Regions from separate parts of the Clostridium sp. 001 genome, predicted to be linked through region 3. Evidence: riboswitches for the same ligand, from Rfam matches in the RefSeq annotation. Region 3 holds a riboswitch; each other region holds the start of a gene.
What was found. A riboswitch is a leader RNA that binds a small molecule or an ion and turns the genes downstream of it on or off. The one in region 3 is predicted to bind S-adenosylmethionine.

Region 1 (3,736 bases), 1.9 Mb from region 3:
TATGTTGTATATTTCTTCTATGCTATTTTCATTTGGCTGAAATCCTATTCTTCCCATTCCAGTATCTACTGCAACGTGTATTTTTGCAGTTTTCCATTTACTTTTAGCTACCTTTGATAATTTACTTGCATATTCATAAGAAGGCACCACTGGCTCTACGTCATAATCTATTATGTCATTCAAAAAAGTATCTGGTACTATGCCAAGTATCATTATGGGAGCTTTAATTCCATTTTCTCTAAGTTCTATTGCTTCATCTAACTCAGATACGGCCAATCTATTTACTCCATTTTCTAATAAAACCTGTGATACTTCTAAAGCTCCATGACCATAGGCATTAGCTTTAACAACACCTATCAGTCCTTTATTGTTGCCAACTTTCAGCTTTATTTGACGTATATTATATACAAGATTGTCTAAATTAATTTCTTCCCATACAGGTCTGTAATCTTTAAACAAAACACATTCTCCTTTCGATATTGATAGATATTATCCTATCAATAATAATGCATAATTAAAAATTAAGAGTTAAGAATTAATAGTTATAGATGATTATTAATTCTTAACTTAGAATATAATTTTCAATTAATAAAAATCTATTGATGTCTATGAATGTAACTTCAAATTAGAAATTCCACAAAAATTAGAGTGAATATTGAATTACTTTATCCAATAGTTGAGAAAAGGATATATCAACTCCACCAGCACTCTTAGGAAATAGGCTATTTTTTGTAAGGCCTGGTAAAGTGTTTAGTTCAAGCACATAAGGAATACCATTTTCAACTATCATATCTACCCTTGCATAGCTTTTGCATTTGAGAACTTCCCAGCATTGAACACATATTTTTTCAACTTTTTCTTGAAGAGATTTTTCAAGTTCTACAACTATTTCATCAGAACCACCATCTGCATATTTTGCAGTGTAGTCAAAGAATTCTGCATTAGGTTTTATTGCAATTACAGGAAGAGTTTTACCTTTTAACATACAGCATGTTATTTCATCTCCCTGTATATATTTCTCAATAACAACTTCAGTGTCATAATCTAGAGCTAACTTTACATTATTTTCAATATCTTCTTTTTTCTTAACTATATTAGTAGCAACACTTGAACCACCACAGTTAGGCTTTACAACTACAGGATAGCCTATCTCATCCAATTTATCATAATCAATTTCTTCTATAGATTTAACACAAATCCATTTGGCAGTATTTATATCTGCAGATTTTAACACTTTTTTACTCATATCTTTGTCCATGCAAATGGCACTTGTCAAAGGTCCGCATCCTGAGTAAGGTATATCCATGGTTTCAAGTACTGATTGTATAGTACCATCTTCACCAAATTTACCATGAAGTGCAATAAAGGCAAAATCTATATCTTTTACTTTTTCAAGTACATCTCTCTTTTTATCTATGACAATGGGTACAACCTCATATTTATTTTTATCTAAGCAGTTTACTATTTCTTTACCTGAATTTAGTGAAACCTCTCTTTCAGAAGATATTCCACCCATTATAACTCCTATTTTCATGTTAATTCCTCCACTGAACTTGTTATTTAATATTTTTCAATTACTATGTCTAATATTTATTTTATACATTTTCCATATAAAATAAAGAACCACAGGATAACTAGTTTATCCTAAATGTGGCTTTATGGTTAAGGAAAAATATTAAGTTAAAAGTAAAGTAAAAAATCTTTAAGAACAGAAAATGTTGTTGTTGACATCTTTAAATTTCGCTGTTATAATGTAAATCACAAGTTAACAAAATTTAATATTAACTTATCAAGAGAGGTGGAGGGACTGGCCCTATGAAGCCCGGCAACCAATACTATTTTTAATAGTATAGTGGTGCTAATTCCTGCAGCATAAGCTGGAAGATGAGAGGATCATTGAGATTTTTAGCTCGAGGTTGTTCCTCGAGCTTTATTTGGTTTTAAATTGAAAATATGATATGAAAATTTTATATTTCAGCTTAATGCTTAGAAATTGTCTATTATTTTATAATTGGAGGGAATCAAAATGAAAAAATTAATTACAGTTATTTTATCGTTAACATTGATCTTGGCATTAGCTGGATGTGGTGCGCAAAGCAGTACAAGTTCTTCAAGCAGTAGTAAAGGTGATGACAAAAAAGTAATAAAAGTAGGGGCATCTCCACAGCCTCATGCTGAAATACTAGAAAAGGTAAAGCCTATACTAAAGAAACAAGGATACGATTTACAAATAGTTCAGTTTACAGACTATGTAACTCCTAATAAGGCTTTGGATTCAGGAGATATAGATGCAAACTTTTTTCAACATATTCCATATTTAAATGAATTCAATAAAAAGAACAATACAAATTTAGATTATGTAGCAAAAGTACATCTTGAACCTATGGGGGTTTATTCCAATAAAATTAAGAGTTTAAAAGATTTGAAAAATGGTGCTGAAATTGCAATACCAAACGATCCTACAAATGGTGCAAGAGCATTAAAATTATTGGCTCATGAAGGAATTATAAAAGTAAAGAGCGGAGATCTTATTTCAAAGTTAGATATAACTGAAAACAAGAAAAACTTAAAATTCCAGGAGCTTGATGCACCACAACTTCCAAGAACTTTAACAGAAGTAGATGCGGCAGTTATAAATACAAACTATGCACTTCAGGCAAAGCTAAATCCACTTAAAGATGCTATTGCCATAGAATCTAAGGATTCACCTTATGCTAATATAATTGCTGTTAAAAAGGAAAATAAAGACAAACCTTATATTAAGGCATTGGCAAAAGCCGTTAATGATCCATCAATTAAGAAGTTTATACAGGAAAAATATAATGGAAACATAATTCCAGCATTTTAGGGGATAGAGTTTCAAAACGAAAAATAAGCTTATACTCCGAATGTTTTTACAACCTTATATTTAAATGGGCTTCATTATTGTAAAAATGTTTCTGTGCATAAGTTTATTTTTAGTTATAAATAATACATATTTTAATTAATAGTTAATAATGAAGAATTAATAGTTAATGTGGATTTTTTTCCGTTACACTACAAAAAATCTTTGATTAAGCTTTTCATGGCTCTCGTTTAGCTAAAGCGAAACATTGCTGGTTAATATAGATTTAAAGATTTTTTGCGATAGCTAAAAATCATCCTTTACTATTAATTTTTCATTATTAATTCTTAACTTGTGAAACTTTGTTTCGCAATTCTTTTAAATTATTCACCTGTAAGCTTTACATGTTCCTCTTCAACCTTAGAAAGTGCATTAAATATCTTTGCAATGTTTTCTTCATGGATTTCTTTTTCATACTTTTTATAATACGCTACAGCATGCTTTTCTCTTTGACAAGCTGCAGCAAGCAAATTTTCATCGGTATTATATTTTGAATAATCCATATCCTTAAGTACTGGCATTTCTTTAATGCCGGCTATTTTCTTATGAATTCTAGCATGCATATATTCTATGCTTGATAAAGACTTAAACATACTTTTTACATTTTTATCTTTTGCCATATATGAAGCTTTCTTATAAAAATCTCCATTAAAAACTTCCAATTTAACTGCATGATCTATTATTTTCAAGGAATTTTGATTCAATTTATTTCTATCATATTTTATTTTTTGTCCATTTTCTATTAAATATTCAATTGGCGCTCCGCAAAATGGGCAATACATTATTTTTTCTTTACTATTTGAATTTATAAATGCTTCTTTATTAAAATTATAATTTTTTTCATTTATTTCC
Region 2 (3,736 bases), 500 kb from region 3:
AGAAACTGTAAATTCTATAGCAGATACAACTCGTGCAGTACTGGAAAAAACGCCGCCAGAATTATCAGCTGATATAGCTGATAAAGGTATTTTTATGACTGGTGGAGGTGCACTTTTAAATGGATTGAGTAATTTAATACAAAAAGTAACTAATGTACCCGTTTATGTTGCAGAAGAACCAGTATCATGTGTAGCACTAGGTACAGGCAAAGTACTTGAATATTTAGACAAAATGGAAGTAGTTTTTAGTGGTGATGATATAACATTAATAGATTAAAACAAAGAACAAAATCTAACTTATTTAGTATTATGTATTTTTTAATAAGTTAGATTTTAATTTTCTTATAGATACTAAAATGTTGGATATAGTTAAATATCGGTAAAAATATTGTTGTAATATAGATAATATGAATGAATTAATGAATAAAGTATTACTTCAGCCATACTTAAAACTAAATTAAGACGTATATTACTGCTGGTATTATTAAATAAATCTTCATTGCTATTTGAATCAACTATCCCTATTATTGAGGAATTTCCTACATCTGGGAGAGATTTTCCTACACCTTTGCCAGGATGAACGGGAAAGTCTCTTACTTGAATATCGCCTATAGTTTCTAGATCACCTAAACAAGCATCTATTCCTATAATGTTTTTATGCGGGTGAAGTAAATTTATTTTATTCAGTTTGCTTTCAATGTTTAAAGCATGTATAGGATCTGAAATTGTACCGTAGACAGGTAGAGGAAAATGCTTACATTTTAAAAGTGTACCTACTAGGGGACCCAGGCAATCCCCTATATATCTATCGGTACCAATACATACAATTATGGTATCGTTATTAATGTAATTTTTCAAAAAATAGGCAAGTTTATAATATGCTAAGGGATCTTTATAATTACTTTTTGCTTTATTCAATATATTCACCTTCTTTTATGTATGTACTTGCGAAGAACACTATATATAATTTATATGATGACTTTATATAAATTATTAAAGCTAAATTAAGTGAATATGATTTTGAAAGAAATATAGAGAAATATGGAGAAAGAGATATGTAATATTAAAATTTAATCATATATTAAATTTGATAATAAGTGAATAAAACTGTATACTAATTTACGTTGAGTGCGTTCTTGTTTTAAGGAACGTAGGATAATAAAATAAGCTGGCATGGCTCAGCAGGTAGAGCAACTGACTTGTAATCAGTAGGTCGTGGGTTCGATTCCTACTGCCAGCACCAAACATGGAGGAATTCCCGAGTGGCCAAAGGGGGCAGACTGTAAATCTGTTGTCAGTGACTTCGATGGTTCGAATCCATCTTCCTCCACCATAAATATAAGGGCGCATAGCTCAGCTGGGAGAGCATCTGCCTTACAAGCAGAGGGTCATAGGTTCGAGCCCTATTGTGCCCACCATTTAGAATAATAATAGAATAAGCTGGCATGGCTCAGCAGGTAGAGCAACTGACTTGTAATCAGTAGGTCGTGGGTTCAATTCCTACTGCCAGCACCAAATGCGGAGGAATTCCCGAGTGGCCAAAGGGGGCAGACTGTAAATCTGTTGTCAGTGACTTCGATGGTTCGAATCCATCTTCCTCCACCATAAATATAAAGGCACTTTTAGGTGTTTTTTGTTTTATAAAAATTATATAATCTTAACAGATGAAAAAATTATATTATAGCTCTTATCAAGAGAGGCGGAGGGAACAAGGCCCTATGAAACCCGGCAACCAGTGAAAATCACCAAGGTGCCAATTCCTGCAGGATTCTGCAAGATAAGAGAGTAGTTAAGTTATTTAACCTCTTCTTATCGAAGAGGTTTTTTTAATTGACGTGCCACTTTAGGTATTTCAGTTTATATTGTGAATATAGGATTTGAATTAGCATTTAATGCAATAGAATTAATTCACTTTATTGTAAGAAAAGTATGTTTTTACATGGGAGGTATAGAAAATGAGAAAACTATTTACATCTGAATCAGTTACAGAAGGCCATCCAGATAAGATGTGTGATCAGATTTCAGATGCTATCTTAGATGCCATATTGGAACAAGATCCTTATGGAAGGGTAGCGTGTGAAACTGCAACTACTACAGGTATGGTTTTAGTTATGGGTGAGATATCAACTAATTGTTATATTGACATTTCAAAAATAGTTAGAAATACTGTAAGAGAAATAGGATATACTAGAGCTAAATATGGATTTGATTGTGATACTTGTTCAGTAATAAGTTCAATTGATGAACAATCATCGGATATAGCTATGGGGGTTGATAAAGCCTTAGAGGCCAAGGAAGGTGAAATGGAGGCCATAGAAGCTATAGGCGCTGGAGATCAGGGTATGATGTTCGGATTTGCTACAAATGAAACTCCAGAATACATGCCTATGCCAATAAGTCTTGCTCACAAACTTGCAAAGAGATTAGCGCAGGTTAGAAAAGATAAAGTTTTAGATTATCTAAGACCAGATGGAAAAACTCAAGTTACTATAGAATATGAAGACAATAAACCAGTTAGAGTTGATACCATAGTAGTATCTACTCAACATGATGAAATGGTAACTAGAAAACAAATTGAAACAGACATAATAAACAATGTAATAAGACCTGTTGTACCACGAGAGTTTTTAGATTATAAAACCAAGTATTTCATAAATCCAACAGGAAGATTTGTTGTTGGAGGTCCCCAGGGAGATTCTGGACTTACAGGAAGGAAGATAATAGTAGATACTTATGGTGGCTATGGAAGACATGGCGGGGGTGCTTTTTCTGGTAAAGATCCAACCAAGGTTGATAGATCTGCTGCTTATGCTGCAAGATGGGTAGCAAAAAATTTAGTAGCTGCAGGTATTGCAGATAAGTTGGAAATACAACTTGCTTATGCTATTGGTGTAGCAAAGCCTGTATCTATAACTGTAGATACTTTTGGTACAGGAAATATACCGGAAGAAAAAATAGTAGATATAGTGAATAAGGTATTTGATTTGAGACCAGCTGCTATAATAAAAAATTTAAATCTTAGAAGACCTATATACAGGCAAGTTGCCGCTTATGGACATTTTGGAAGAACTGATATTAATGTACCTTGGGAAAGATTAGATAAGGTTGAAGAAATAAAAAAATATATGTAAATAATGAAAAGCTCTATATTGTAACATGATATAGAGCTTTTTTAGTATGTTGGATTAAGACAAAGTTTAATGTGGTATAATTATTTATAAATATATGATTTTGTTTGCAAATAGGGGTAGGAGAGATTCTATGCAAGAATTACAAGGAATTGTAGAAAGTATAATATTTCAAAATAAAGATAATGGGTATGTAGTTGCTAAAATAAGAGAAAATAAAGATGTAGTAACTATAGTAGGATGTATACCTAATATAATTGAAGGACAAAATTTGAAGGCTGTAGGGGAATGGGTTCTTCATCCTCAGTTTGGAAATCAATTTAAGGTTCAGGCTTCTGAAGAAATAATACCTAACACTACTATTGGCATAGAGAGATATTTGGCCTCTGGAATAATATCAGGAATAGGTCCAGTAACAGCAAAGAAAATAGTAGAGAAGTTTGGTGAAAATACCCTTCAAATATTGGATAATAACATAGGAAGATTAAAAGAAATAGAAGGTATAGGAGCAAAAAAAATAGCTTTAATAGAGGAATCTTATTCTAAACAAAATGAAGTGAGAAATATAATGATATTTTTGCAAACTTACGGAATAACTCCTAGCCAGT
Region 3 (3,736 bases):
TCAGGATCTACAAATGTTACATCAATTCCTAATTTCTTTAAAGTTACTGAAAACAATTCATAAGTTCCACCATAAAGTGTGCTAGCTGCAACTATATTGTCACCTGCACTTGCCACATTTAATACAGCGTAAAGTATTGCTGCAAGTCCGGAAGATGTAGCAAGACCTGCACTGCCGCCTTCAAGGGCTGCTACCCTTTGCTCAAATACATCTTCTGTAGGGTTCATTATTCTGGCATAAACATTTCCAGGTTTTTTAAGCTGGAAAAAGTCTGCTGCTTCATCGGCATCTTTAAATACAAAGGATGTAGTCTGGTAGATTGGAACTGCTCTTGCACCTGTAGTTGGGTCAGGCACCTGGCCTGCATGTACTTGTAATGTTTCAAATGATAACTTTCTTTCTTCACTCATTGGTTATTCCTCCTAATACTTTTTTTAATATTTTGGACGAAACTTCTATAACCTGGCAGAATAAAAAAATCTTCTTGTAAGATAAGTTACAAGAAGATTCTATCTTCATGCTTCTCATCTTTCAGGTTTACACCTGCTGGAATTAGCACCGTTGAATGAAAATGATCATTCAGGTTGCTGGGCATCATAGGGCCAGTCCCTCTGCCACTCTGGATAAGAAGTTCCGTATTCGATTGAGAAAATCATACCAGACATAGATAAGGTTTGTCAATAGAAAAATAAAAAAATATTTAGAAAATTTTATCTGATAGCTACCTACTGTAATACTCCCACTTCTATCAAAGTGGGAGAAATAAAGTTTTAAAGAGAGAGTGACTATCATTAAATCAAAGATTTGGAATATCTGCTTTTCCCACTAAGTAAGATTCATTGATATTACGAATTATAGTAAAATAGTCATGTAAATAGTATTGACAATTGATAGTTAAAGTATTAATATTAAAGCACTTTTATCACGAGAGGTGGAGGGACTGGCCCAGTGAAACCCAACAACCGGCACTAAAGTGCATCGGTGCTAATTCCTGCAGAATAAAACAAATTCTGAAAGATAAGGAAAGTTGATTTTGTCAAATTTAAAGTTGCTTTTCTGATTGAAGGGCAGCTTTTTTGTATAATTTAATAAAAATGTATTTCGCAGTTTAAAAAAATTGCAAAGCAATTTTTTACAAGTTAAGAATTAATAATGAAAAATTAATAGTGAAGGATGATTTTTAGCTGTCGCAAAAAATCCACATTAACTATTAATTCTTCATTCTTAACTATTAATTAAAAAAGTTGAGTAAATAAATATTAATTTTAAATAATATTAATGTATATTTATACAATCATAAAATATTAAATAATTTGATGTATTGTAGAAAATTTGTTTAAAGTTTAAAATTTTATACAAGAAGTAATGGATTAAATAATTTGAACATGAAACTTGTATTTGAAAAAGGAGTGCAGCGAATGTTATTTAAAGATTTATTAAATAAGTTTAACGACAAATTTGTTTTTTTTGATGGAGCTATGGGAACCATGCTTCAAAGAGCAGGGCTTAAAGTAGGTGAACTTCCAGAAACATTAAATATCACAAATTCAGAGATCATAAGAAAAGTACATAGGGAATACTTAAATGCAGGATCAGATATCATAATAACAAATACTTTTGGTGCCAATGAACTTAAGTATAGTTCTTCTGATTATACAATAAAAGATGTAATTACAGCTGGAGTAAAAATTGTAAAGGAAGAGGCAAAGGATAAATTAGTAGCACTTGATATAGGACCTACAGGACAGGTTATGGAGCCTACAGGGAGTTTAAGTTTTGAATCTGCATATGAATTGTTTAAAAGTCAGGTTATTATAGGGGAAAAAGCGGGAGCAGACATAATCCTAATAGAAACTATGTCTGATTTGTACGAAGCAAAGGCAGCTATTCTTGCAGCAAAAGAAAATAGTTCTCTTCCAATATTTTGTACAATGACTTTCCAGCAGGATGGAAGAACTCTAATGGGAACAGATCCGAAAACTATGGTATTTGTGCTTGAATCGTTGGGGGTGGACGCCCTTGGAGTGAATTGTTCCTTGGGACCGGAAGAATTGCAAGATATTGTAGATGAAATCTTAAAGTATTCTTCTATACCCGTTATAGTTCAGCCTAATGCAGGACTCCCAAAGTATGATGGTGAAAATACGATTTATGATATAACTTCAGATGAGTTTGCAGAAAACGTAGTGATTATGGCAAAAAAAGGAGTTAGGTTTTTTGGAGGATGCTGCGGAACAAGTCCTGAATTTATAAAAACTATGGTAGAAAGTTTGAAAAATACAGTACCTTTAGAGATAAAAGAAAAAAATTATACCGCAGTGTGTTCAGCTAGGAATACTGTGTTTTTAGGTAATAGGATAAAATTTATAGGAGAGAGAATTAATCCTACAGGTAGAGATATTTATAAGAAAGAGCTTAAAGAAAGAAAGGTAAATTTTATACAGAAAGAAGCAGTGCAGCAAAAAGAAGAAGGGGCGCATATACTTGGACTCAATGTAGGACTTCCTGAGATTGATGAAGTTGAAACTATGAAAGAAGCAGTAAAGGCAATACAAAAAGTAGTACAATTGCCTATAGATATAGATAGTCCAAATCCTAAAGTTTTAGAGGCTGGAGTTAGGGTTTATAACGGTAAACCTATAATAAATTCAGTAAATGGTAGAAAAAAGTGTATGGAAGAAGTATTTCCAATAGTAAAGAAGTATGGAGGCTGTGTTATAGCACTTACTATAGATGAAAATGGAATACCTGATACCGCAGAGGGGAGGGTAAAGATTGCAGAGAAGATAATCAAAACTGCTGAAAACTATGGCATCAAGAGAAAGGACATAATAGTTGATTGTCTTACGTTAACTGCATCTGCCCAGCAAAAAGAAGTTCTTGAAACAATAAAGGCTATAAAGATTTTAAAGGAACAATTTGGAGTAAAAACTACCCTTGGAGTAAGCAATATATCCTATGGACTACCTAGAAGATGTATATTAAATAGAACTTTTCTTGCACTTGCCCTTCAGGCAGGACTTGACTTGCCAATAATAAATACAGCGGATAAAGGTGTGAAAGATATTATTTCAGCTTTTGAGGTATTGACAAACATAGATAAAGAAGGGAAGGAATACGTAAAAAAATATAGCAGTAAATCTGAAGGCGAAAAAGCAAAATGGGGAAGTGATATTCCTAATTCAGGTGAAAATGATAAAAATCTAAAACAGGCGATTATTGATGGAATGGAAGAGGAAGCAGTAGAGCTAACTTGTAAGCTCTTGAAAAGTAAGAAGTCAGTAGATATAGTAAATTCCCATATAATCCCGGCGCTAGATGAGGTGGGCATACAATATGAGAACAAGGATATATTTTTACCACAGTTAATACAATCAGCTGAAACTGTAAAGCAATCTTTTGAAATAATAAAGAAAGATATGCTTAAAAATGGCGAAAATAAGATATCTAGGGGAAAAATAGTACTTGCTACTGTTAAAGGAGATATACATGATATAGGAAAAAATATAGTTAAAGTACTTTTGGAGAACTATGGATTTGAAGTTATAGATTTGGGAAGAGATGTAGATATTAGCGAAGTAGTAAATGCTATAATAAAAAATAATGTAAAGTTAGTAGGGCTCAGTGCACTTATGACAACTACCGTAAGCAATATGAAAAAGACTATAGATGCTATAAGAGATAAGGGGCTTCAATGTAAAGTTGTAGTAGGTGGAGCAGTATTAAATCAAAATTA
Region 4 (3,736 bases), 2.0 Mb from region 3:
TGGATAACGATTTCTAAGCATCAGGTGGAATCAAAACTCAACCTGGTGCCAAGAACTCTGTTTATACTTATATTTTGGTACCTATTTATATATTAATAGGTACATTTTTAATTTGTAAAAGTTTTTAAATCTGTATTAGAAAAACCAAATTTGAAATGAAGTGACATAGATGTATTAATCTATTCTTATATATTATCAAAATATATATCACCAGCAACATCAATTTTATTGCACAAACAATTAAATTAATGATATTAGTATGTTTTGTTTATCTCAACTTGCACTTAAAAATGTAAAAAAATTAATATATTTAGGGGGACATAAAATGAACACTAAAGAAGAGAGCTTTCAAATAACTTTTAATAAAAAATCACTTAAAGTTGTGCTAATAATTTATATGGTATGCTGTGTTCTATCATTCTTATTTTATTTTTCAATAAAATTACTTGGACTTAATGACAACATAAGTGTAATTTCTTTAATTATGCTTGGAATATTTGTTTTAATTTATGGTATTATATTTTATAAATGTTATAAATGTACCATTACTCAAAATAGTTTTAATATGAAAGCATTTAATACAACAAAAATTGTGCTTTTAATAATAACTTATTTTCAGTATTTATATTTGAACTTTATAATGCACTTAAATTCCATATGGCTTATAGTTTTCTTTTTCGTTATTCTTGGAGCCCTGTTTTTTGATATAAAAATGATTATAGAGTCAATAGCTTTAAGCCTTTTATGTCAAATCATAGTATTTGTAAATAATCCTTCAATTTTTCAGGATAAACAATTGATTATTGCAGAAGCGGCTATGAAAATCATCACTATTTTTATAACTTTGGCATTAATTTTCATAGTTGTATACTTTGCATCTAATCTATTAAAGTCAATTGGTAATAAGGAAGTTGAGTTAAAAAAAGAAAAGCAAAAGTTGCTGGATTTATTTGAAAATATAGCTCAAATTTCTGGTACTGTTTTATCATCAAGTGAAAACTTAAGTGCAGCTATTGAAGAACAAACAAGTTCACTTTTGGAAGTTTCAGAAACAAGTCAATCTGTATCAAAAAGTTCTGGTGAAATGCTAGATAAATCAAATAAGAATAAAGAAATATTAAATACTTTATTAAATGCTAATGAGGTTGTTGCTAAAAAAACCAAGGATAGTGAAGATAAAATAAATTACTTTATCAATATTACAGATAAAAATCAGAAATCTTTAAATGATACTCTTTCAATTATTATGGATATAAAAAATAGTATAGAGGATACGTTTAAGTCTACAAAAGATTTGGAACAAAAATCAAGACAAGTAGATGAGATATTAAATATTATAGGAGATATATCAGAACAAACTAACCTTCTTGCTTTAAATGCATCAATTGAATCAGCAAGAGCAGGTGAAAATGGTAAGGGTTTTGCTGTAGTAGCAGATGAAATAAGAAAATTAGCTGAAGGAACAAAACAATCACTTAATCAAGCAAGTGCAATAGTGGATGAACTAAAAAATAAAATTGATGTAGTTCAAAAACAGATGACGTATAATAGCGAAAAGTCTCAGACCGGTAATAGTATTATTAATGAAACAGTCAGAGGAATAAATGTTATGACTTCCAATTTGAAATTATTTAGTAATAATGTTCTGGATACAAATAACGCTTCTACTACATTATTTACAAAAACTAAAAATGTAGTTCAATTTAATGAAGAAGTATCGAATATGACAAAAGATACAATATCAAAATATGAAATGATAACAGAAACAATATCTCAAAATGCTGCCACAAGTGAAGAAATAGAAGCTAATATTAATGAACTTAGAAATGTTGCTGAAGATATGAATAAACTTATTAAATAGATTTTGGTTATTTCTAACCTAGTTATGAAATTGAAGTATCCTAGCAACTAATTATGCTCCAAGTATTGAAATTAGTTGGATAGTTTTGATGTGAATTTAAATTTGCTCTAATAAAATGAGGTTGTTGACAAGTAACCCAAAAAAATATATACTAGCTATAATATTCAAAATAATAACATGTTATTAGGAACTGTAAAATTTAAAATTAATTGTTTAATTTCTTATCTAGAGTGGCTAAGGGACTGGCCCTATGACGCCCGGCAACCTGAACGTTTATGTTCAACGGTGCTAATTCCAGCAGGTTATACCTGAAAGATGAGAAACATGAAGATAAAATCTTCTTGTAACTTGTCTTACAAGAAGATTTTTTTATTTTATGAAATTATAGAAATCTCATCTAAAATAACAAAAAAGCTTAGATGCTAATTATATGTTATCTTTGCGGTTTATGATGCAAAGGTGATCGGTTGTTAAGGAGGTACAAAGATTTGGAAGAAGATCGTTTAAAGAAAAATTTAAAGAATAGGCATATTCAGATGATTGCTATTGGAGGAGCTATTGGAGTAGGATTATTTTATGGATCGGCAGATGCCATAAAGATAGGTGGACCATCAATTATTTTAGCATATTTACTGGGAGGTTTTTTTGTTTTCCTAATTATGAGAGCTCTTGGTGAACTTGCAGTTGACAATCCTAATTCAGGTTCTTTCAGTGCCTATGCAACACAATATCTTGGCCGCTTTGCAGGATTTTTTTCCGGCTGGACTTATTGGTTTCAGTGTATATTAACTGTTATGGCAGAACTTACGGCAGTGGGAGTATATGTTCAATTTTGGATTCCTGCTTTTCCTAAGTGGATTACTGCTTTAATATTTTTATCTATACTTATAATAATCAATTTAATTGGAGTTAAAACTTATGGAGAATTTGAATTTTGGTTTGCACTTGTTAAAGTTGTAGCTATCATATGTATGATTATATTTGGACTATTGATTATTTTCTTTGGATTTTTTAATGGAGGACATGCTGCTGGGTTATCTAACCTTTGGACAAATGGAGGATTTTTTGCAAATGGATTTAGTGGATTTTTGATGGCATTTACATTTGTAACTTTTGCGTTTGGTGGTGTGGAACTTATAGGAATAACTGCGGGAGAAGCGGAAAATCCTAAAAAATCAATACCTAAAGCAATCAATAATGTATTTTGGCGCATACTCATTTTTTATGTAGGATCTATTTTTGTCATGTTAGCACTTTATCCGTGGAATAAGATAGGGGTAAATGGAAGTCCTTTTGTATTGGTATTTTCTAAGGTAGGAATTCCAGAGGCAGCAGCAGTTATCAATTTTGTAATTTTAACAGCAGCACTTTCAGGAATGAATAGTGCACTATATGTAGATGGAAGAATGCTCTACAGTTTAGCTTTAAATAATAATGCACCCAAAATATTTGCGAAAATTAGCAAATCCGGCGTACCTTATGTGGGAATATTATTTAGTAGTGCAGTGGCAGCAATTGCAGTAATTTTGAATTATTTTGTACCAGGTAAAGTTTTTACTTATATTTCATCGGTGACAACAATAGCTATATTGACTGCCTGGGGAACTATTTTACTTGTCCAGTTGAAATTTAGAAAAGAAAAACTTCAGTCTGGAGGAAAAATAGATTTTAAGATGCCATTTTATCCAGTGTCATCATACATTGCTATTATATATTTAGTGTTAATAGTTATCTCTTTGGGATTTTTGTCAGCTACCCGAGTAGCACTTTATGTAGCACCTGTATGGGTATTGTGTCTTATAGTTATGTATAGATTTCTTATAAGAGAAGAAGCAAAATCAAATTAATATTAATTTATGTTAATTATAATGTATA

Region 1: linked by a shared signal. The riboswitch ahead of B5S50_RS05490 (MetQ/NlpA family ABC transporter substrate-binding protein) and the one ahead of B5S50_RS14405 (homocysteine S-methyltransferase family protein) in region 3 are both predicted to bind S-adenosylmethionine.
Region 2: linked by a shared signal. The riboswitch ahead of metK (methionine adenosyltransferase) and the one ahead of B5S50_RS14405 (homocysteine S-methyltransferase family protein) in region 3 are both predicted to bind S-adenosylmethionine.
Region 4: linked by a shared signal. The riboswitch ahead of B5S50_RS02205 (amino acid permease) and the one ahead of B5S50_RS14405 (homocysteine S-methyltransferase family protein) in region 3 are both predicted to bind S-adenosylmethionine.

Annotation. Positions count from the first base shown of each region.
Region 1 covers NZ_CP020473.1:1,219,668-1,223,403, reverse strand. The annotation lists gene alr (alanine racemase) at 1-459, opposite strand, end outside; gene B5S50_RS05495 (D-alanine--D-alanine ligase) at 644-1,534, opposite strand; SAM riboswitch class I at 1,784-1,891, shown strand; gene B5S50_RS05490 (MetQ/NlpA family ABC transporter substrate-binding protein) at 2,027-2,848, shown strand; gene B5S50_RS05485 (ferritin family protein) at 3,208-3,736, opposite strand, start outside.
Region 2 covers NZ_CP020473.1:2,592,288-2,596,023, forward strand. The annotation lists gene B5S50_RS12095 (rod shape-determining protein) at 1-277, shown strand, start outside; gene yyaC (spore protease YyaC) at 370-918, opposite strand; tRNA gene B5S50_RS12105 (tRNA-Thr) at 1,168-1,243, shown strand; tRNA gene B5S50_RS12110 (tRNA-Tyr) at 1,249-1,333, shown strand; tRNA gene B5S50_RS12115 (tRNA-Val) at 1,343-1,418, shown strand; tRNA gene B5S50_RS12120 (tRNA-Thr) at 1,440-1,515, shown strand; tRNA gene B5S50_RS12125 (tRNA-Tyr) at 1,521-1,605, shown strand; SAM riboswitch class I at 1,685-1,784, shown strand; gene metK (methionine adenosyltransferase) at 1,956-3,131, shown strand; gene B5S50_RS12135 (ATP-dependent RecD-like DNA helicase) at 3,262-3,736, shown strand, end outside.
Region 3 covers NZ_CP020473.1:3,094,552-3,098,287, forward strand. The annotation lists gene B5S50_RS14400 (O-acetylhomoserine aminocarboxypropyltransferase/cysteine synthase family protein) at 1-410, opposite strand, end outside; SAM riboswitch class I at 522-630, opposite strand; SAM riboswitch class I at 917-1,024, shown strand; gene B5S50_RS14405 (homocysteine S-methyltransferase family protein) at 1,419-3,736, shown strand, end outside.
Region 4 covers NZ_CP020473.1:515,568-519,303, reverse strand. The annotation lists gene B5S50_RS02210 (methyl-accepting chemotaxis protein) at 326-1,861, shown strand; SAM riboswitch class I at 2,080-2,183, shown strand; gene B5S50_RS02205 (amino acid permease) at 2,398-3,708, shown strand.